DNA from 2 places in the Candidatus Pelagibacter ubique HTCC1062 genome. Region 2 is predicted to be linked to the other one. Evidence: riboswitches for the same ligand, from Rfam matches in the RefSeq annotation. Region 2 holds a riboswitch; the other holds the start of a gene.

Region 1 (10,855 bases), 160 kb from region 2:
GCTAGAGGTATGAAGAAGATTGATTATTAATTTTTTTTAAAGAAAACTGTCAATTCACCAACTTTAAATCCAAACTTTGTAAGTGTAGCTCGATTAATTGCAACATCTTCATCCTGTTTAAAAATCCAATCATCAAAAGAAACTTTAATATTCTTTCCTTTAAATGGGACCATTAAATCGTACTCAAATTTAAAAGCTGATCCATATTGATAACCTTTAGCTGTACCGACGACATCGGGTGCCGTTCCTTCGTAATAATTTTGATCAATCTTTTTGATTTTCCATATACGATTTTGTTTTTCTCCGTCTGTCCAATAAAAATCTTCTTTAAGAGTTAAAATATCTCCCTCAAAACTACCTGTCATATCAGCTTTAAACTGTCTAGTAACTTTACCACTACGGTCTTGTAGTAGACCCCATGCTTTAACCGGACCATTAAAATATTGCTCTATAGTCATAGTTGGTTCAGTGTTTTTAAAATCTGTCGGTTTCATAGAGTTATTGTTTATACAACTTGCTGTAAAGAATAAAGCAAATATTAACACTGTTAATCTAATTATCTTAAAGTTTATCATGTAGCTCCTATAGTTATTTATTTTGTAGTGAAAATTGAATTAAGTCTATGTTTTTTGATTTAAAACCAGCTTCACAATATGAAAGGTAAAATTCCCACATTTTTTTAAATTTTAAATCAAAGCCTTGTTTTTTAATTAAGTCCCATTTTTTAATAAATATTTCTCTCCAAATAATCAAAGTCTCGGAGTAATGATTGGCATATGAATTATACTCACCAAATTTTAATCCATTTTTATCAACATAATTTTGTAATTCACTTTTTGAGGGTAAAAAACCACCAGGGAAAATATATTGTTGTATAAAATCTTTTTTATTTTTATATCTATTAAATAAACTATCATCGATAGTTATGGCTTGAATGCCCACGGTACCCGAGGGTGTTAGATTATTTTTAATCGTATTAAAATAACTATCTAAATAGTTTTGACCTACAGCCTCAATCATTTCTATTGATGCAATATGATCATATTTATCCTTTAAATCTCTATAATCTTTAATTTGAATATTTACTTTTTCATTAAGTCCACATCGATGAATTCTCTCTTTAGCAAATTCATATTGTTTTTTGGAAATAGTAATACAATCTAATTTAACATCATAATTAGTACCTAAATACTCAGCAAAACCACCCCAACCACAACCAATTTCTAAAATTTTATTACCACTTGAGGGTCTTATAAGATCAATTAGTTTTTGATATTTATTGTTCTGAGCTTCAAAAAGTTCTTGTTTGGGGCTTTCAAATATAGCACTGGAATAGGTTAAAGTTTTATCAAGCCATAATGAAAAAAAATCATTTCCTAAATCATAATGTTTGGCAATATTTTCTTTACTTCTATTTTTAGTATTTTTTATAATTTTATTTTTAATAAAATTGATAAAAGGCAAATCGAAGATTCCAGAAAATTTATAAATAGTTTTTATATTCTTTGCTGTTAACTCAATCAAATCAGAAAGATTATTTGTTATAAAAAGATCTTTCATATAAGACTCTCCCAAACCAATACTTCCACTTTTAATCAAATTATAATTTAGGCTTTCATCTTTAATTTCTAAAAAAACTTTTAAATTTTCATCAGGGTTGCCAAACTTTAAAACTTCACCATTTACTTTTTTAATTTCAAGAAAACCATGTTTAATATTTTTTAATGCACTAAACACAATCAAATCTGAAATTTTGTAAATTAACATTAGTTTTCGATAGTAATATTATTCTTAATATTTAATTTTTTTTTTATAAATTTAATTCCTTTTGTCCATAATTTAAATGCCTCATAATGTATCGCTATAATGATTTTGAATGTCATTAATGGATGTTTTAAATAAGATTTAAGTAGGTTTCTATTGGTCAATTCACTTTTAATACCATCTTGTGAAGCGTATAATACTTTGCCAACTGGATCATTCAGATCAATTATTACAGATATTTTATTACCAGGTTTCAATAGTCTAAAAAAATAAATACAATTCATTTCTATAAATGGAGATACATGAAATTTCTTCTTACACATATGTTGAATCAGATTTTGGTCTTTTTTAGTTTTAAAAACATAAACATGTTGCTCGCCAAATGTGTTTTTTACTTCATATAATATAGATATTAGATCAAAATTTTTGTCGTAGACATAAAAAACACTTAATGGATTAAATACATATCCAAATATTCTTGGGTAACATAAAAGTTTAATATGAACATCGTTAGTATCAATATTATTTTTTCTAAGATTACCTAAAACCCATTCCTTAAGAGAGCTCCCATCTCTTGCTCCATGGTCTTTATCAAAGAAACTAATAATATTTAGTTTATTGTATGAAAATATCTTTAAAGATTTGTGTAGTAAATCTACTTCCGATAAATCTATAAGAAGTGAAAATACATTGTAATTAAAACTATGAATTTTGGGCTTAAATCTTTTATGAATTACATTTCCTGTATAAATATAAGAATTTTTAATCATTAAGTGTTTTTAGCATATCAATAGAGGACTTTATTCCATCCTCGTGAAAACCATAACCAAAATAACTACCACAAAATAAAATATGTTTTTTATTTTGAATTTTATGCAGGTTGCTTTGATTGGCTAATGCTTCTGTATCGTAATAAGGGTGAGTAAATGCTACTTTTTTAAATATCTTATCATTTGGAATTTCTTTAAATGGATTAATTGTTAAAAAAATATTTCTATCTATCTTTAAATTTTGTAACTGATTTATCCAATATGTTACAGCTGTCTTTTCATTATTATTTGAGTCCATTGAAGAATTCCAAGCACACCATGCTTTTTTATTTTTAGGCATAACACTTTCATCAAAATGTATTACTGCAGTGTTTGCTCTATATTTAAATTTTCTTAATATTGTCTTCTCGTCTAGTGTTGGATTATCAATTATCTTTAATGCTTCGTCTGCATGAGTTGCTATTACAACTTTATCATATTCAAAGAACTCATTTTCCTCCCCATAAAAAATTTTAGCACCTAAATCATTTCTAGTGATTTTATTTATATTGTAATTCTTAAAATGTTCTCCACTAACTTGGCCTATTATCTTATCGACATAAGTTTTGCTTCGATTTGTAACCGTAAACCATTGAGGTCTATCTTTAATTTTAAACAGTCCATGATTCTTGAAAAAGCTTAGAAAAAAAGATAATGGCATTTGTTTCGCTTCATATGGAGGCATCGACCATATAGCAGATACCATTGGTATAATATGATAATTAATAAAATATTCTGAAATTTTTATTTCTGTTAAATACTCCCCTAATGTTATCGAACTAATTTTTTTAATTTCTATTTTTTCACAGTTTTTATAAAAGCTTAAAATTTCAAAAAACATTTTTAAGAATTTTGGATTAAATAAATTTTTTTTATTAGAAAAAATTCCACCTAATCCTTTTCCACAATATTCTAATCCACTATTTTCTACAGTAACAGAAAATGACATATCACTTTTTTCAATCTCTATTTTATTTTCTAAAAAAAAATTAATTAAATTTGGATATGTTTGCTTATTAAAAACCATAAATCCAATATCTATTGGAATTTCTTTGTTAGGGTTGTAAGCAACCTTTATTGTATTTGCGTGACCCCCAAATTGATTTTCTTTTTCAAATAAATCAACTTTATGTTTTTTAGATAGGTAATAAGCAGCACTTAATCCTGATATACCAGCACCTACTACAGCAATTTTCATCTTAGTAAATATCTAAGCAGCTGTGTCTTCGTACTCTTCCATAGATGGACATGTGCAAAACAAGTTTTTATCTCCATAAACATTATCTACTCTACCAACTGGAGGCCAATATTTATTTGTTCTTAAAAACTCTGAAGGATAAGCGGCCTCTTCTCTTTCATACTTATGATCCCACTTATTGGATGTTAATTCAACGTGAGTATGTGGCGCATTCTTCAATGGGTTGTCAGTCTTGTCATATTCACCCGACTGAATTTTATCTATTTCTTGTTTTATTTTTATAAGAGTAGAACAAAATTTATCAATTTCACTCAAACTTTCACTTTCTGTAGGTTCAATCATCATTGTACCAGCAACAGGCCAAGACATTGTTGGAGCATGGTAGCCAAAATCAATCAATCGCTTTGCAATATCTTCTTCAGTGATCCCTGTTTCACTTTTTATCGTTCTAATATCAATGATACATTCATGAGCTACATTGCCACTTTTACCCTTATATAAAATTGGAAAAGAGTCTTTTAATTTGTGGGCAATATAATTTGCATTTAGTATTGCAACTTGTGATGCTTTTCTTAAGCCTTCAGAACCCATCATCTTTATATACATCCATGAAATCGATAAGATACTTGAGCTACCCCAAGGAGCTGCAGATACCGCTCCCATTCCAGTCACTGGACCACAATCTTTTATCACAGAATGTTTTGGCAAAAATATTTCTAAATGTTTTTTACACGCTATTGGTCCCATACCAGGTCCACCACCGCCATGAGGTATACAAAATGTTTTATGCAAATTTATATGACAAACATCTGGTCCAAAATTTCCTGGTTTAGCAATACCTACTAATGCATTTAAGTTAGCTCCATCCATGTAAACTTGCCCACCATGATTATGAATTAACTCACATATGTCAGTTATTTTCTCTTCAAATACACCATGTGTTGATGGATAAGTGACCATAAGGGCAGCTAAATTTTCTGAATGTTCTTCAGCTTTATTTTTTAAATCTTCATAGTCTACGTTTCCATATTGATCACATTTAACAACAACTACTTTCATACCAACCATTTGAGCACTAGCCGGGTTTGTGCCATGCGCTGAACTTGGAATTAAACAAACATTACGATTCGTTTCACCATTTTTTTCATGAAATTTACGTATTACCATTAGACCAGCAAACTCTCCTTGAGCACCAGCATTTGGTTGCAATGAAACTCCAGAAAATCCAGTAATTGATCTCAACCAGTTTTTCAAATCTGTAAATAATTCTCTATAACCATCCATTTGCTCTACAGGAGAAAAAGGATGTGGCTGTGAAAATTCTTTCCAGGTAACTGGTATCATTTCTGCAACTGCATTAAGTTTCATAGTGCACGAGCCTAAGGCAATCATAGATTTATTTAAAGCAATGTCAGAGTCTTCTAATTTTTTTAAATATCTAAGCATTTCTGTTTCCGAATGATAACTATTAAAAACTGGATGATCTAAATAAGTTGAAGTTCTTAATAGGTTTTTTGGAATATTAGATAAACTTTCATTCATAGTTTCTTTAATTGTTTCTGAACAATTAAAGATTTTTAGTAACTGATTTGCTCTATAAAGATTTTTTCTCTCATCAAAAGATACTGCTAACATTTCAGAATTCACTTTTCTGATGTTCACTCCTTGATCTAAAGCATTTTTGTATATCTTCTCTGTTTTATCTAGAGTTTTTATTGTAACCGTATCAAAAAATTCATTTGAATAAAGTTCATAACCAGATTGCTTTAGTTTATCTGCAAAATTTTTAGTTAATTGAGAGACACTTTCTGCAATTTTTTTAATTCCTTGTGGACCATGATAGACCGCATATGCTGCAGAAACTATTGCCAATAATGCTTGTGCAGTACAAATATTACTTGTAGCTTTGTCTCTTCTTATATGTTGCTCTCTTGTTTGAAGGGCAAGTCTATATGCTTTTTTCCCATGTCTATCTACTGACACACCTACTATTCTGCCTGGCATTGATCTTTTATATTCATCTTTTGTAGCAAAAAATGCTGCATGGGGACCACCATAACCCATTGGAATTCCGAAACGTTGAGAGCTACCGACAGCAATATCGGCACCTAACTCAGCAGGTGTTTTTAGTTTAGCAAGTGCTAACAAATCACATGCTAAAACTGCTTTTCCATTAAATTTATGTATTTTACTAATAGCCTCACTTGGGTCTTTAATATCTCCAAGGGTTCCTGGATATTGAATGATACCACATATAATATCTTCTTTAATATCTTTATCTTCGTCACCAACTATTATTTCTAGGCCTAAAGGTTCAGCTCTTGTTTTAATCACATCAATTGTTTGAGGATGACAATTTTTTGAAACAAAAACTTTTTTAGATTCAGACTTGGATATTCTATAACTCAATCCCATAGCTTCCGCTGCAGCTGTTCCTTCATCTAAAAGAGAGGCATTAGCAATATCCATTCCAGTAAAGTCAATTATCATTTGTTGAAAATTTAATAACATTTCCAATCTTCCTTGTGCTACTTCTGGCTGATAAGGGGTATAAGAAGTATACCATCCTGGATTTTCTAAAATATTTCTAAGTATTACATAGGGAGTATAAGTTCCATAATAACCCATTCCTATAAAACTAGAATAAATCTTATTTTTTTTAGAAATATCTTTTAATTTTCTAAGTGCTTTATATTCAGAATTTGGATCACCAATATCTAAATCATCTTTAAGAAGAATTTTTTCTGGTACAGTATCTTTTATTAAATCATCAAGATTTTGGTATCCCAACTCTTTAAGCATAACGTTTTGTTCATCAACAGATGGACCTATATGTCTTTGTATAAAATCTTTTTGAGCATTTTTTAACATTTAACTACCACTTTCTTTTGAAAATTTTTCGTATTCTTCTTTATTCATTAATGAGTCCATTTCAGACTTATCAGTAATTTTTAATTTAAAAAACCATGCTTCATTTTCTGGATCAGAATTAACTTTTGCAGGATCGTCAACAATGGCTTGGTTATTTTCGATAATTTCTCCAGATACAGGAGTATAAATATCACTTGCAGCCTTTGTAGATTCTACAACTCCAGCATTGCCATCTTTAACCACAGAAGATCCTATTTCTGGTAACTCTACGAAAACAATATCTCCTAGCATTTCGGTTGCATGTTGTGTAATTCCTACAACAGCAGTGTCTCCATCTAACTTTATCCACTCGTGTTCTTTAGAATATTTTACTTCACTCATTTACTAGCTCCTTTCACATAACTTTTTTTATAAAATGGCAAATTACTTATAATTGCCGGATATTTTTTTCCTCTCACTTCTAAAAAAACCTTAGTATCAATTTTAGAAAATGAATTTTCTACATAACCCATTGCAACTGGGGCCTGAACGCTGGGTCCAAAAGTTCCACTTGTAATTTCCCCAATATTTTTATCATCCTCACTAAATATTGAAGTTTTTTCACGGGCTATAATTCTTCCTTCTGGCTTAATACCTACGCGGATTTTGCTTACTCCTTTCTCGATTTGAGATTTAATTTTTTCACATCCAATAAACCCACCCTCAAGAATTCTATTTTTTGATATCGCCCATTTTAAATTTGCTTCTACTGGGCTTTTATTAATATCCATGTCATGACCATACAAACAAAGTCCCGCCTCTAGTCTCAAGGTATCTCTAGCACCTAATCCAATTAAATTAGCCCCTTCATCTATGAGTTTTTGCACAAACACTTCTGCGTTCTCATTTTTGATCGATATCTCAAATCCATCTTCACCGGTATAGCCTGATCTTGTGATATAAATATCCTCTTTAAGATAATTAAACGTATCACCATTCATAAATTTCAGATCTGACACTCCGTTGATTATCTTTTCTAGTATTTGGACTGCTTTAGGACCTTGAATTGCTATAAGCGATAGCTCTTCACTTAAAATCATTTCATACTTATCTTCTAACAATTTAGTTAAAAGTTTAAAATCTGTATTCTTACAAGCAGCATTTAATACAATGTTAAAACCACCTTCAACTTTTGTGATAATTAAATCATCATAAATTCCTGCTTCATCATTCATTAAAAAACTATATTTGGATTGATTTAATTTAGCCTTACTCAATTCAGCTGGAAAAATTTTTTCAAGATCTTTTGCCAACTTATCATCTCCTTTAATGAATAACTGACCCATATGGGACACATCAAAAATACCTGCATTTTCTCTTGTACTTTTGTGTTCCTCAATAATTCCTTTAGAATATTGAATTGGCATTTGATACCCAGCAAATGGAACAAACTTAGCTCCATGCTTTTGATGTAAACTGTAAAGTGCGGTTTTTAAAATATCCATATTAACTTACTGTACCCATCTGTATGTTTGCCTGAGAGTTTTATTCCGTCGGCGAGAACTTAATCTCTTTCCAGAGTTAATATGTTACGGTCCTTTTGCCTGAGAGATTCCTGGGTGGTTGCTCCTTCGGCGCTACGATTGTTTGTAGTCTCTCCCGTATATAAGAATAATCTACCAGATATGTAACAGAGTCAATTAATAATTTTTTCTTTTTTATTTGAAAAAAGTAGTGAGTAAAATTGCAATAATACTGCAAAAAGAATTACTCCTCCTCCGATTAAAGTAAATAAAGAAGGTCGTTCAGCTGCAAATAAAAAAGCCCACATTGGCCCCAACACAGATTCGGATAACATGATTATACCAACCATTGCAGATGGTGTACTACGTGCACCCATAGTTATAAATATAAAACCAAATCCTACTTGGAAAAAACCTGCTGTAAAACCTAAAAATATATCATGTGAAGAAATCATAAGCTTCTCAGATAATAAAAATCCAATAAAGCATGAACTCACACCAGCTATAAATTGAGCTGGCACCATGTCAACTGTAGGAAATTTTCTAACAATTATAATTAAGACTGCAAATGTAATTGGCATGCTAAAAGCCGCTAAGTTTCCAGACATCTCTCCTGGTGATAAAGAATTACCTACCATTAATAGGACACCCGTAATTGCTAAAATAATTGAAGCTAAGGTGATAGATGAGATTGTTTCTTTTAAAAATAAATAACCAAATATTGCTAAAAAGAGTATTTGCGTCGAAATAATAAAATTAGTATTGGCAACAGTTGTATTATACATCGCAAAGACGTACCCACAAAAACCAAATGATAAAATAACTCCACCAATAAGTCCTGGTAAACCTGAATCGTAAAACGCTTTAAATAATTTTTTTTTATAAGTAATTATTAAAAAAAGTAAGACTGTTAGCGAAAAAAATAAAGATCTCCAAAATAATATTTGCCATAAGGTTGATCCTTCAAATGATTTAACAATTAAGCCTCCAAAGCTTAAGCAGCAGGCTCCCATAAAAACTAATATAGGACCTGGAATTTTATTAATTACATTCATTTAAATATTTATTTGTATCTTCTGTGTATGCTTTAAATATATTCTGAGCTTCTTCAAGACTTACTTCCTTAAAGTTTATTTTTGTTCCAGGAGTTAATTGCCCAACTAAATCAAGATCAGCAGTAATAACTACTCCAATCTTTGGATATCCTCCAACTGTTCCATGATCAGATAACATTATTATTGGATTACCATCAGCTGGTACTTGAATAACTCCTCTTACCAAACCTTCTGATTTGATATTGGTGTTTTCTATATTTTCTAATTTTGGACCTTTTAATCTTATTCCCATTCTATCAACAAGGTTTGTGATTAAAAAATCTTCATTAAAAAATTTATCTATTGCATCCTTAGAAAAATAGTCAAAATTTGTACCCTTAATAATTCTAATGATATTATCAGTAGAATAATCATAATTTATTTTTTTGTTCATTGCACTTTTGGTATCAATTTTTTTAATAAAAATTTTATCATTTATGGAATATTTTTTTCCATTATTTGGTCCAATATTTGCTTTAGTATTTATGGAATAACTGCCCCAGGTTTTTTCTAGATCAAAGCCACCATTAACAGCTAAATATCCATACGTAGAATTTTTGGTTGATATTATATCTATTTGATCCTCTTCATTTAAAATATAACTTTTGTAACACTCACCATCTTCAACCTCTAAATTCTTTCTAATGATTTTAAAAAAAATATCTCCAGATATTGCAAAATTAATTTTTCCATTCTTTAACTTTAAAAGAGGGCCTTGGTATGCAAACTCTAATACAGGCTCATCTAATTGATTTTCAACTAGTCTATTTGATAATGTATAATTTCTTTGATCAATTGCTCCACTTACTGCAATACCGATATGATATAAGTGATTTCTGCCTTTATCTTGAATGGTAGTGTTAACACCTGCCCTTAAAATTTCAAAATATGCTTTATTCATTCCAATTTAAATATTCTTCTTTTGTTATTTGATAAAAACTTACTTTATCACCTGGATTAACTAGGGCTGGTTTATCTAAATTTTTATCATCAAAAATTTTCTTCGGGGTGTTGCCAATTATATTCCAACCACCAGGGCTTTCAAAAGTATAAATATTTGCAAATTGTTCTGTTATTCCTACCGATCCTTTTGGCATCTTTACTCTTGGTGTTTCTAATCGATCACACCTAATATTTTCATTTAGATCTCCTAAAAAAGGCATTCCAGCAATAAAACCAGTCATATAACAAAAATATTCTTTGCCAAAATACAGTTCTAATATTTTATCTTTATCTATATTCAATTTTTCAATTAGCCTTAAAAAATCTAATCCATACTCATCGTCACAACAGACTGGAATCTTAATTTTTTGATTATTGTTTTTAATATCTCTATTAATAGTTAAGCCTTCTATAAAATTTTTAATTTTTTTATAGTTGGTTACAGTCAAATCAAAACTAACAATTAATTTATTATAAGAAGGTGTTAAGTTAGTTATTCCTTCGATCTTTTTATCTTTTATTAATTTTGATATATGGTGAAAGTAATCTATGACGCTTGAATTTATTGCTTCATTAACTTCTGAGCCAAAATCACAATATACCGCTGCATCACCAAGATTTGATATATTTTTAACCATGTCATGTTATACTCCAGACTAAAGAGTATGGAAATTA
Region 2 (10,855 bases):
TTTGGACCACCTTTTTCAATAGAGTGACATGCTGCACATTTTTTAAAAATTTTTTCACCTAAAGTTACATCGCCTAGAGCCATTATAGCGGCAATGTCTACTTTTTGCTCAACTTCAGCAACTTGAGATACTGTGGAAGCTGGTTGTCCTTCTACTTCAACTTGATACCCTGGATTTTCTGGTTTATTTACATGAAAGACACCGTCGGCAACTTTTCCTAAACCAATTACAAGAAGTGCAACCATTAAAATAGCAGCAATAATTTTATTAAGCTCGAACGAATCCATATAAATTTTATTATTTTGCAGATATAACATGATAATTAAAAAAATACTTAATTTTTAATTTTTAATTTTGCGTCTGTTAGACGCACAAATTGGTAAATTTATAATGGCTAAAACATTAATATTAATTCCATCAAGAATGTCAGCAAGTAGATTGCCAGGTAAACCGCTTTTAACAATTAATAATTTATCAATAATTTCTCATGTTTTTAAAAGGGCAGAAGAAACAAATATTGGCGAGGTAGTAGTAGCAACCGAAGATCAAGAAATACTCGATGATGTTGAAAAAAATGGTGGTAGAGCTGTTTTGACGAGTAACACTCACAAAACTGGCACAGATAGAATTTTTGAGGCTTACGAAAAGCTTAATATTAAAGACATTGATTTTATATTAAACCTGCAAGGGGATGAACCAAATATCAATAAAAATGATATTATAAATTTAAATAACTTTATGATTAATAGTAATTCTGGAATTGGAACGCTAGCAGCAGAAATTAAAAATGATAAAATGTTAATTGATCAAAATATAGTTAAGGTTATTACAGAAACAAAATTAGAAAAGAATAATTTTCCAATAGCATTAAATTTTACTAGAGATGGTTTTTCAAGAAATGATCAAAATATTTATCATCATATTGGAATCTATTCGTATAAAACAAGTACATTAAAAAAATTTGTTAGTCTGGACCAAACATTTAAAGAAAAAAAAAATAGATTAGAACAGTTAAGAGCATTAGATAATGATCTGAAAATCAACGTTGCTTTGGCAAACTTTTCTCCCATTGGTGTAGATACAAAAGAAGATTATCTAGCTATAAAAAAAATTATGGAATATAAATCCTAAAATGACCAAAATTTATTTTCAAGGAACGTTCGGTGCTTATTCACATTTAGCAGCTCTAGAAATAGATCCTAAAGCAGAAATAATTCCATGTAAGACATTTGATGAATGTTTTTTAAAAACATCTCAAGATAAAAATTCGAGAATGGTAATTCCAGAATCAAATCGAATTACAGGAAATATTGGAATCGAATATCTTATTTTTAAGTATAGACTTAATATTTATGCGGAACATTTTCAGAAAATTGAACATAATTTATTAGGACAGCCAGATAGCAATTTAAGTGATATCAAAGATGTTTATTCTCACGCTCAAGCTTTATCACAGTGCTCTAAATTTATTAAAAAAAATAATTTAGTTGAACATATTCGTGCAGATACTGCTGGTTCAGCTGAGACAATTTCAAAGTCTAAAATTAAAACAGAAGCTGCAATTGCCTCTACTTTAAGTGCTGAAATTTATGATCTAAAAATACTTTCAAAAAATATTGAAAATGAAAAAGGAAATGCTACGAGGTTTTTGGTAATGGGTAATGAAGTTTTACAGCCTGATTTTGGTGATAAAAAATACATAACTTCTTTTCTATTTAAGTTAAAAAGTAAGCCTGCAGCTCTCTATCAATCATTAGGTGGCTTTGCGATCAATGGAGTTAACCTTACAAAACTTCAAAGCTATCCAGAGCAAAATTCCTTTGAGTCATATTTTTTCTTATGTGATTTAGAGGGACACATAGACAATCCAAAAGTACAAAAGTCTTTAGAAGAATTAGGACTTCATTGCCAAGATTTTCACGTACTAGGTGTTTTTGAGGCTGATAAGTTTAGAGAAAAATAACTTAGAAAGTTTTCTTGTAGAATTGAAAACATTACTGTTATAATAGTTTTGGAGGCTAGAGGTGGATACTGCTTGAACCCGACCAGATCTTAACGGAAGCAGTCGTAGAGACAGTTATTCAGGTTCTAGTCTCCTTTATATAAAATGAATAAAAATACAAAAGTTTTAGCTTTAAAGTACAGACCTCAGACATTTAATGATCTTATAGGGCAAGATGTTGTTGCGGAAACAATTTCTAACTCTATTAAGGCTAATAAAGTGCCTAATGCCTATCTTTTTACTGGAATTAGAGGAATAGGAAAAACGACAACAGCAAGGATTGTTGCAAAATCTCTAAATTGTTCAAATGGAATAGATAATTTGTGTAAAGAGGAACTTTGTGAAAATTGTAATGCCATTTCTAACTCAAATCATATTGATGTATTGGAAATGGATGCAGCAAGTAAAACAGGGGTGGACGATGTAAGAGACCTTATTGAATTTTCTAGATATGGCCCAACTACTGCTAAATATAAAATATTTATAATTGATGAAGTTCACATGCTTAGCAAACAAGCATTCAATGCATTGTTAAAAACCTTAGAGGAGCCGCCAGAATATTTAAAATTTATCTTTGCAACAACAGAAATAAAAAAAATTCCAATTACAGTAGTCTCACGTTGTCAAAGATTTGATTTATCTAGAATTAAATCTTTAGAGTTGTTTGATTTTATTAGGAAAATTAAAGAAAAAGAAAATGGTAACGCATCAGATGATGCTCTTAAATTAATTGTTAAAATTTCTGAGGGTTCAGTTAGGGATGCGCTATCGTTACTTGATAGAGCTCTACTTACTTTGGATAAAGACAAAGAATTAGATCTTGCAGCAGCACAAAAAATATTTGGTTATTTTGATAAGTCTCAATTAATTGATTTATTTGAATTAATATTTGAAGGTAAAGAAACTGAAGTTCTCAACACTTACAGAGAAATATATAACCAGGGTGTTGAACCAAAAATTTTTATTAATGATTTCTTAGAGCTCTTATATTATTTTAAAAATATTGATTCACTAAATTTGGATGGTAATAATTTTTTATTGAATGATGAAGAGTTTAATAAAATTAAAGATCTTTCAGAAAAAGTTAACAATGAGACCCTAATATTATTTTGGCAATTTACTATTAAAACACTTGAGGAGCTTGATATTGTTTCTAATCAACATTTATCAATGGAAATGTTCTTAATTAGATTAATTCATTTAAAAAGCATTAAACAGGAAAGTGAAAAATATAAAGAAGATAGCAAACTATTAGTTGAAAGTGAAAACCAAACATCTTTTTCACCAAAAAAAACAAACGAAGATATCTTTGGAATAAAAGATAAATCTGAAACAATAGGTCAAATGAAAAATATTGTTCAGGAAAAAGATATCAAAGAAAAAGAAAATAATAACATTGAAACAAATACCAGTCTTATAAATTCATTTGATGATCTATTAAAAGCATGCTCTTCTAAAAAAGAGATTAAATTAAAATATGAATTAGAAAAAAATGTTAACCTTGTAAGTTTTGAGAACAAAAGAATTGAAATTTCATTTAATGAAGATTTAGATAAAGATTTTATTAAAGATCTTTCAACAAAACTTTTTGAATGGACCAATGAAAGATGGATTATAAGTCTAAGCAAAACCAAAGGACAGCCATCAAAAAAAGAAGAAGAAATTAATGAAAAAAAAGAACTGATAGAAAGTGTAAAGAACTCCTCAATTTATAAAGATATTTTAAAAAATTTCCCTGATGCAGAACTTATTGATGTTAAACCTAGAAAAGAAGATTAAAGAATGACTGATTTTACAAAAATTTTAGATAAAGCAAAAGAATTAGAGGCTAAAATGAAAGAGAGCCAAGAAAAAATAAAGAACATTCAGGTAGAAGGAACGTCTGGTTCAAATTCTGTAAAGGTTACTTTAAATGGTGAAAATGAAATGATCAAAATTGACCTTTCTGACGAAATATTAAAGGAAAATAAAATTATAATCGAAGATTTGATAGTGGCTGCCCATAATAATGCAAAATCAGAATTAAAATCTAAGACATCTGAAGAAATTTCTAAGTCTACAAGTGGATTAGGTATTCCTGGTTTTAAATGGCCGCTTTAAGAATATGCAAAATATTAATGAGATAGAAGAGTTAATTAAATTAATTTCTAAACTTCCTGGCTTAGGTCCTAAATCTGCAAAAAGAATTGTTTTAAAACTTATTAATAATAGGGATGAACTTGTAAAACCAATGGCAAACACTTTGGCGCAAGTTTATAAAAATGTTATTAGGTGTCAATCTTGTGGTACTTTAAAATCTAATTCATTAGGCTGTAACAATTGTGAAAATTCAAAAGAAAAATATAATAAAATATGTGTAGTTGAAGACATTGCAGATCAATGGTCAATTGAAAATTCTAATATCTATAAAGGCTACTTTCATATTCTTGGTGGCACTATTTCTTCTGCTGGCCAGAGAAAAGAAGATCTTTTGATTAATTCATTAGTAGAAAGAGTTTCAAGAGAAAATATTGAAGAAGTTATACTAGCAACAAGTGCAACAGTAGAAGGTCAAACTACCGCTTATTACATAGAGGATAGTTTAAAAAAAACTTCTACTAAGGTTACAAAACTTGCTCAAGGACTTCCTGTTGGTGGCGAAATAGAAAGTCTCGATGATGGAACTTTATATTCAGCTTTTAAAAACAGAACTGGAATTAAAACTAATTCTGACTAGATTTCTTTAATAATCGATTTAGATGTAATAACGGTTCTGTGTAACCCGAAGGTTGCTCTTTACCTTTAAAGATTAAATCACAAGCTGTCTTAAAAGCAATTGATTGCTCAAAATTTTCAGACATCATTTCGTAGCTTCCTCTTCCGGAGCGAGTATAGGCACCATCATTTTTATTTTGATCATCAACAATTTTTGCCATTTTTTTCATTACTTCCATAACTTGTGATTTTGTACAAATATCGTGATGTATCCAATTAGCTATATGTTGAGAAGAAATTCTTAAAGTGGCTCTATCCTCCATCAAACCAACATTATTAATATCAGGTACCTTTGAACAGCCAACTCCATGATCTATCCATCTGACGACATACCCTAAAAGAGTTTGTGCAGAATTGGAAATTTCGGAGTTAATTTCTTCCATTGACCAGTTTGGTCTGTCTGCTACAGGAATTGTTAACAAATCATCCAGTTTTGCAGATTCTCTTTTTTGAATTTCTTTCTGTTTCTCAAAAATATTTATTTCATGATAATGAAGAGCATGAAGAGCTGCCGCTGTAGGTGAGGGAACCCAAGCACAATTTGCACCAGCATTTAGATGGCTAGTTTTTTGTTCCATCATCTCTTTCATTTTGTCCGGCATAGCCCACATTCCTTTGCCAATTTGAGCCTTACCAGAAAGACCACATTGAAGACCTATGTCTACATTGTTATTTTCATATGCCCCAATCCATTTAGAAGATTTCATATCTCCTTTTTTAATCATAGGACCAGCTTCCATTGAAGTATGCATTTCATCACCAGTACGATCTAAAAAACCAGTATTAATAAAAAATACTCTATTTTGAAGTGTTCTAATACACTCTTTTAAATTAGATGAGGTTCTTCTCTCTTCATCCATAATTCCAATTTTACAAGTGTATTTTTCCAATCCTAAAACTTCTTCAACTTTAGTAAAAATTAAATCAGTAAATGAGGTTTCATCAGGACCATGCATTTTTGGTTTAACAATATAAATAGAACCAGTTCTAGAATTACCTTTTTTTTTAATATCATGAAGGCAAGCTGCTGAAGTTATAAAGGCATCCATAATACCTTCTGGTATTTCAGAACCATCTTTTAAAGTGATTGCTGAGTTAGTCATAAGGTGTCCAACATTCCTTACCAATAATAAACTTCTTCCATGTAGCTTTAATCCTTTTCCATCTTTAGAAATATAACTTCTGTCGGGATTTAATTTACGCTCATAAGTCTTTCCATTTTTTTCAAAAGTTGATTTCAAATCACCTTTCATAAGTCCAAGCCAATTACGATAACAAATAACTTTGTCATCAGCATCTACTGCAGCAACACTATCTTCATTATCACAAATAGTTGAAACTGCAGCTTCAACAATAATATCACTAATTTTAGCAGGATCTTGTTGAGCGCTAAAAGCATTTGGGTCTATAATTATTTCTATATGAAGATTATTATTTTTTAAAATTATTGCTGATGGATCATTGGCCTCTCCTCTATGACCAATATATTTATCTTTATTTTTTAAAGATGATTTATTACTATCTTTTAATACTGTTAAAGAGCCATTATCAATTTTAAAGGCTGTAATATTATGCCATTCAAAATTTTCTAGAGGAAAATATTTTTCTAAAAAGTCTCTTCCATATTTTATAACCATTTCTCCTCTTAAAGGATCGTATCTTTGAGTGGGACTATCCTCAGATTGATCGATTACATCTGTACCATATAAACTGTCATATAAACTCATCCATCTAGCATTAGCTGCATTCAGTGCATACCTTTCATTCATGATTGGAACTACTAATTGAGGTCCAGCAATACTAGTTATTTCTTCATCAACATTATTTGTTTTGATCTTAAAATCAGGGCCTACTTCTTTTAAATAATCAATTTCTTTTAAAAATTTTTTATACTCCTCTAGATTGATTTCATTTCCTTTATTTGCAATATGCCAATCGTCTATTTTTTTTTGTAAATCTTCTCTTATTTTTAATAGCTCTTTATTTTTTGGGGCTAGCTCATGAACTACTTGGTCGAAGCCTTCCCAGAATTTTTCAGAAGAAATATTTGTATCTTTAAGCAGCTCTTCATTAACGAAGTTAAGCAATTTATTAGAAACTGATAGATTGTGTATTTTTGTATATTGTTCTTTCATAGCACCCATTTTACCCCATCTGTATTTTTGCCTGAGAGTTTTGCTCCATCGGCGAGATAAATCTCTTTCCAGAGTGTTATGTTTGTTATCGGTCCATTTGCCTGAGAGTTTCCGGGGTGGTTGCTCCTTCGGCGCTATTATTTAATAGTCTCTCCCGATATCAATTAAGAGTACCTTTTAATAGAATTATGTCAAATATAAATTATTTAAAACATTTTATTGCCTTTTTTCTTAATTAATTAATAATTAAACAATCATATGAAAAATTATTTAAATTTTGAAACAGATATTAAAAATTTAGAGATAGAAATAGACAAACTTAAAGACCCTTATAATCAAGATGGTCTTTCGGAAGTAGATACCAAAAAAATATCTGAGTCTCAAAAAGAGATAGATAATAAACTACAAGAGATTTACTCTAACTTAGACCCCTGGCAAACTACTCTAGTTGCAAGACATGAAGATAGACCTAAAGCAAAATTTTTTATTGATAATTTATTTGAGGATTTTATCCCACTGTCAGGTGATAGATATTATGGAGAAGACAAATCCGTATTAGCAGGATTTGCAAAATTTGATGAAAAATCTGTCTTAGTTATTGGTCAAGAAAAAGGGGACAGCCTTGAAAGTAGAATTGAAAGAAATTTTGGAATGATGAGACCTGAAGGTTACAGAAAAACAATTAGATTAATGAAATTAGCAAATAAATTTAACATTCCGATAATTTCTTTTATAGACACACCCGGAGCTTACCCTGGTGTAGGGGCGGAAGAAAGAGGTCAAGCAGAGGCAATTGCAAAATCAATTGAGTGTTGTATGTCTTTAAACGTCCCAACTCTTGCGATTGTTATTGGAGAAGGTGGATCAGGAGGGGCAATAGCACTTGCTTCATCTAACAAGGTAATCATGTTAGAAAATGCAATTTACTCAGTAATATCTCCAGAGGGCTGTGCCACCATTTTATGGAGAGACCCTAAAAGAACTTTAGAAGCAGCAAAAGCTATGAAATTGTCTTCAAAAGACCTTTTAGAACTAAAAGTAATTGATGAAATTATTCCAGAGCCAATTGGTGGTGCCCACAGAGATAGAGACCTAATATTAGATAACGTAAGAAAATCGATTGAAAAAAATTTGAATGAATTTTTTAACATGAGTGGAGAAGAAATTTTTAATCATAGAAAAAATAAATTTTTAACTATTGGAAGATCTAAAGGTTTCGTAAATCAAATAGACGATCTAAGTACACTCAGCATGAAAGAAAGTAAGGTTAATTTATTTATTAAAAACTTCTTTAAATCAAAGTTAAATTTAGCAGTTTTATTTGGAGTAATAGTTTTATTGGGCTATTTTATATTTTCTTTATAAGGCCCCACAACAGTTTTTAAACTTTTTACCTGTAGCTTCACATTTCTCATTTCTTGAAATTTTTTCATTTTTTCTTTTTATTAGTAAACAATTTGGATCGTTAGATGTTTCTTTTTTTAATGGTCTTGAAATACTTTCACTAGGTTCTTGAACTATTTTTAAATTTATTAAAATTGTAACAAAATCCATTTTCAATTTATTCAATAAGTTTTCGAAAAGAAAAAAGGCTTCTTTTTTATACTCAACTAATGGATCTCTTTGACCATAAGATCTTAGGCCAATAACTTGTCTTAGTTGTTCAAGATATTGAATATGTGACTTCCAGTTTAAATCTATACACTGAAGAAAAATTCTTTTTTCAACTTCTTTTGCTTTTTCTTCATCCAACATTTTAATTCTTTCATTTCTTGCTTCTAAAAATTTAGAATTAATTTTATTTTTGAACTCTTCATCTTTTAATTCAGTAACATTTTTAAATTCATTATCATCAACACTTTTTCCTAGTAAAGTTTTTAACTGATTATTAAATTCATTATTTTTAGTTGTTGATAGTTTCTGTGTTTTTAAGCTGATTAGATGACTAATAATTTCAGATAAGAATTCATCTGAATAATCAAAAACTTTTTCACTATTCATCACGCCATTCCTTTGAGAGAATATTACATGTCTTTGATCATTTAACACGTCATCAAATTTTAATAAATTTTTTCTTATATCAAAATTTCTAGCCTCAACTTTTTGTTGTGCCCTTTCAAGTGCTTTATTAATCCAGGGGTGATCAATACTTTCTCCATCTTTTAAGCCTAATTTTTGAAGAATATTATTCATAGATTCTGAACCAAAAATTCTCATTAAGTCATCTTCTAAACTAACATAAAAAATTGAACTTCCTTCATCACCCTGTCTACCAGCTCTTCCTCTGGCTTGGTTATCAACTCTTCTAGATTCCATTCTTTCTGTACCAATAACAAATAGTCCACCGAGTGATTTTATTTTATTTTTATTTTCTAAAAGTTCATCATCAGGTTGACTTCCTTTTTTTCCACCTAACTGGATATCAACACCTCTACCCGAGATACTTGTTGTGATTATAACTGAATTCATTTTTCCAGCATTTGCAATGATTTCAGCTTCATTTTCATGATTTTTTGCATTTAAAACTACATGTTTAATTTTTTCATCATTTAGTAATTTTGAATAAATTTCTGATTTATTAATGCTAGAAGTGAAAACTAATATAGGCTGACCTTGCTTGTGACACTCCAGAACTTTTTCAATGATAGCTTTATTTTTTTCTTCTTCAGTTCTAAAAATTTGATCATTCCAATCTTTTCTAATCATTTCTTTATTTGTAGGGATGATAACCACAACTAAATTATATATTTCATAAAACTCCTGAGATTCAGTTGCTGCAGTTCCAGTACATCCTGAAATTTTATTATAGAGCTTGAAGTAATTTTGATAAGTTATTGATGCTAGAGTTTGATTTTCAGCTTGAACATCTATTCTTTCTTTGGCTTCAAGTGCTTGGTGTAAGCCATCTCCAAATCTTCTTCCCTCTAATATTCTACCAGTAAGTTCGTCAATAATTTTTAATGTTCCATCTTTAACAATATAATCCTTTCCTTTTTCAAATAGATGATGAGCTCTTAAAGATTGATTTACATGATGAACTAAACTTAAGTTTTCAGGGTCATAAAAGTTATTATTTTTTAGAATTCCAGCATCAGAGAATATTTTTTCTACATTATTTATTCCCTCATTGGTAAGCAATATATTTCTATCTTTTTCATCAATCTCATAATGTTCTGGTAATAATCTTTTTATAAGTTTGTCAATCGCAAGATATTGTTCTGTTTTGTCTTCAGCAGCTCCCGATATTACAAGTGGCGTTCTAGCCTCATCAATTAAACAAGAATCTATTTCATCCACAATAGTATAAACATGTCCTCTTTGAACCATTTGTTCTTTTGAAAATTTCATATTATCTCTAAGATAATCAAACCCTAATTCACTATTAGTTGCATATGTAATATCAAAATTATAATTTTTTTTTCTTTCAAGATCATCTTGGTCATTATTTATAAAACCAAAAGTTAATCCTAAAAATTTATATATCTCCCCCATTTCTTGCGAGTCTCTTTTTGCAAGATAGTCATTTACAGTAACTATATGCACCCCTTCTTCTGTCAGAGCATTTAAATAAGCAGCTAGACTTATTGTTAAAGTTTTACCTTCACCAGTTCTCATTTCTGCAATTTTGCCCTCGTGAAGCACAACACCTCCAAGTATTTGAACATCATGATGTCTCTCATTTCTTGTTCTCTTAGAAGCCTCTCTCACAAGTGCAAAAGCTTCAGGCAATAGGGTGTCTAAATTTTCACCATTTTTAAGTTTATCTTTCAATTCTGTAGTTTTTTTAGGAAAGTCTTCGTCACTAAGGTTTTTAACAGAAGCTTCTAAGGAGTTAACTTTTACAACTATTTTGTTAATTCTATCGAGCTCTTTTTGATTGCTAGATTTAATAAACTTTGTGATAAAATTTAAGGGATTAAGCATTTAATTTTCTGGTATATAATTAATTATAACTTTTAATATA

What was found. A riboswitch is a leader RNA that binds a small molecule or an ion and turns the genes downstream of it on or off. The one in region 2 is predicted to bind glycine.
Region 1: linked by a shared signal. The riboswitch ahead of gcvT (glycine cleavage system aminomethyltransferase GcvT) and the one ahead of SAR11_RS02580 (malate synthase G) in region 2 are both predicted to bind glycine.

The regions. Positions count from the first base shown of each region.
Region 1 is NC_007205.1:647,225-658,079, reverse strand. Features, by position in the region: gene SAR11_RS03410 (SDR family NAD(P)-dependent oxidoreductase) at 1-30, shown strand, start outside; gene SAR11_RS03405 (DUF3833 domain-containing protein) at 27-575, opposite strand; gene SAR11_RS03400 (SAM-dependent methyltransferase) at 589-1,767, opposite strand; gene SAR11_RS03395 (DUF1365 domain-containing protein) at 1,767-2,534, opposite strand; gene SAR11_RS03390 (NAD(P)/FAD-dependent oxidoreductase) at 2,527-3,771, opposite strand; gene gcvP (aminomethyl-transferring glycine dehydrogenase) at 3,784-6,642, opposite strand; gene gcvH (glycine cleavage system protein GcvH) at 6,643-7,023, opposite strand; gene gcvT (glycine cleavage system aminomethyltransferase GcvT) at 7,020-8,126, opposite strand; glycine riboswitch at 8,204-8,293, opposite strand; gene SAR11_RS03370 (DMT family transporter) at 8,318-9,199, opposite strand; gene SAR11_RS03365 (biotin-dependent carboxyltransferase family protein) at 9,186-10,139, opposite strand; gene SAR11_RS03360 (allophanate hydrolase subunit 1) at 10,132-10,818, opposite strand; gene SAR11_RS03355 (5-oxoprolinase subunit PxpA) at 10,846-10,855, shown strand, end outside.
Region 2 is NC_007205.1:491,558-502,412, forward strand. Features, by position in the region: gene SAR11_RS02550 (c-type cytochrome) at 1-287, opposite strand, end outside; gene kdsB (3-deoxy-manno-octulosonate cytidylyltransferase) at 391-1,131, shown strand; gene SAR11_RS02560 (prephenate dehydratase) at 1,133-1,963, shown strand; gene dnaX (DNA polymerase III subunit gamma/tau) at 2,108-3,781, shown strand; gene SAR11_RS02570 (YbaB/EbfC family nucleoid-associated protein) at 3,785-4,102, shown strand; gene recR (recombination mediator RecR) at 4,107-4,718, shown strand; gene SAR11_RS02580 (malate synthase G) at 4,705-6,900, opposite strand; glycine riboswitch at 6,971-7,058, opposite strand; gene SAR11_RS02585 (acetyl-CoA carboxylase carboxyltransferase subunit alpha) at 7,150-8,256, shown strand; gene secA (preprotein translocase subunit SecA) at 8,251-10,815, opposite strand.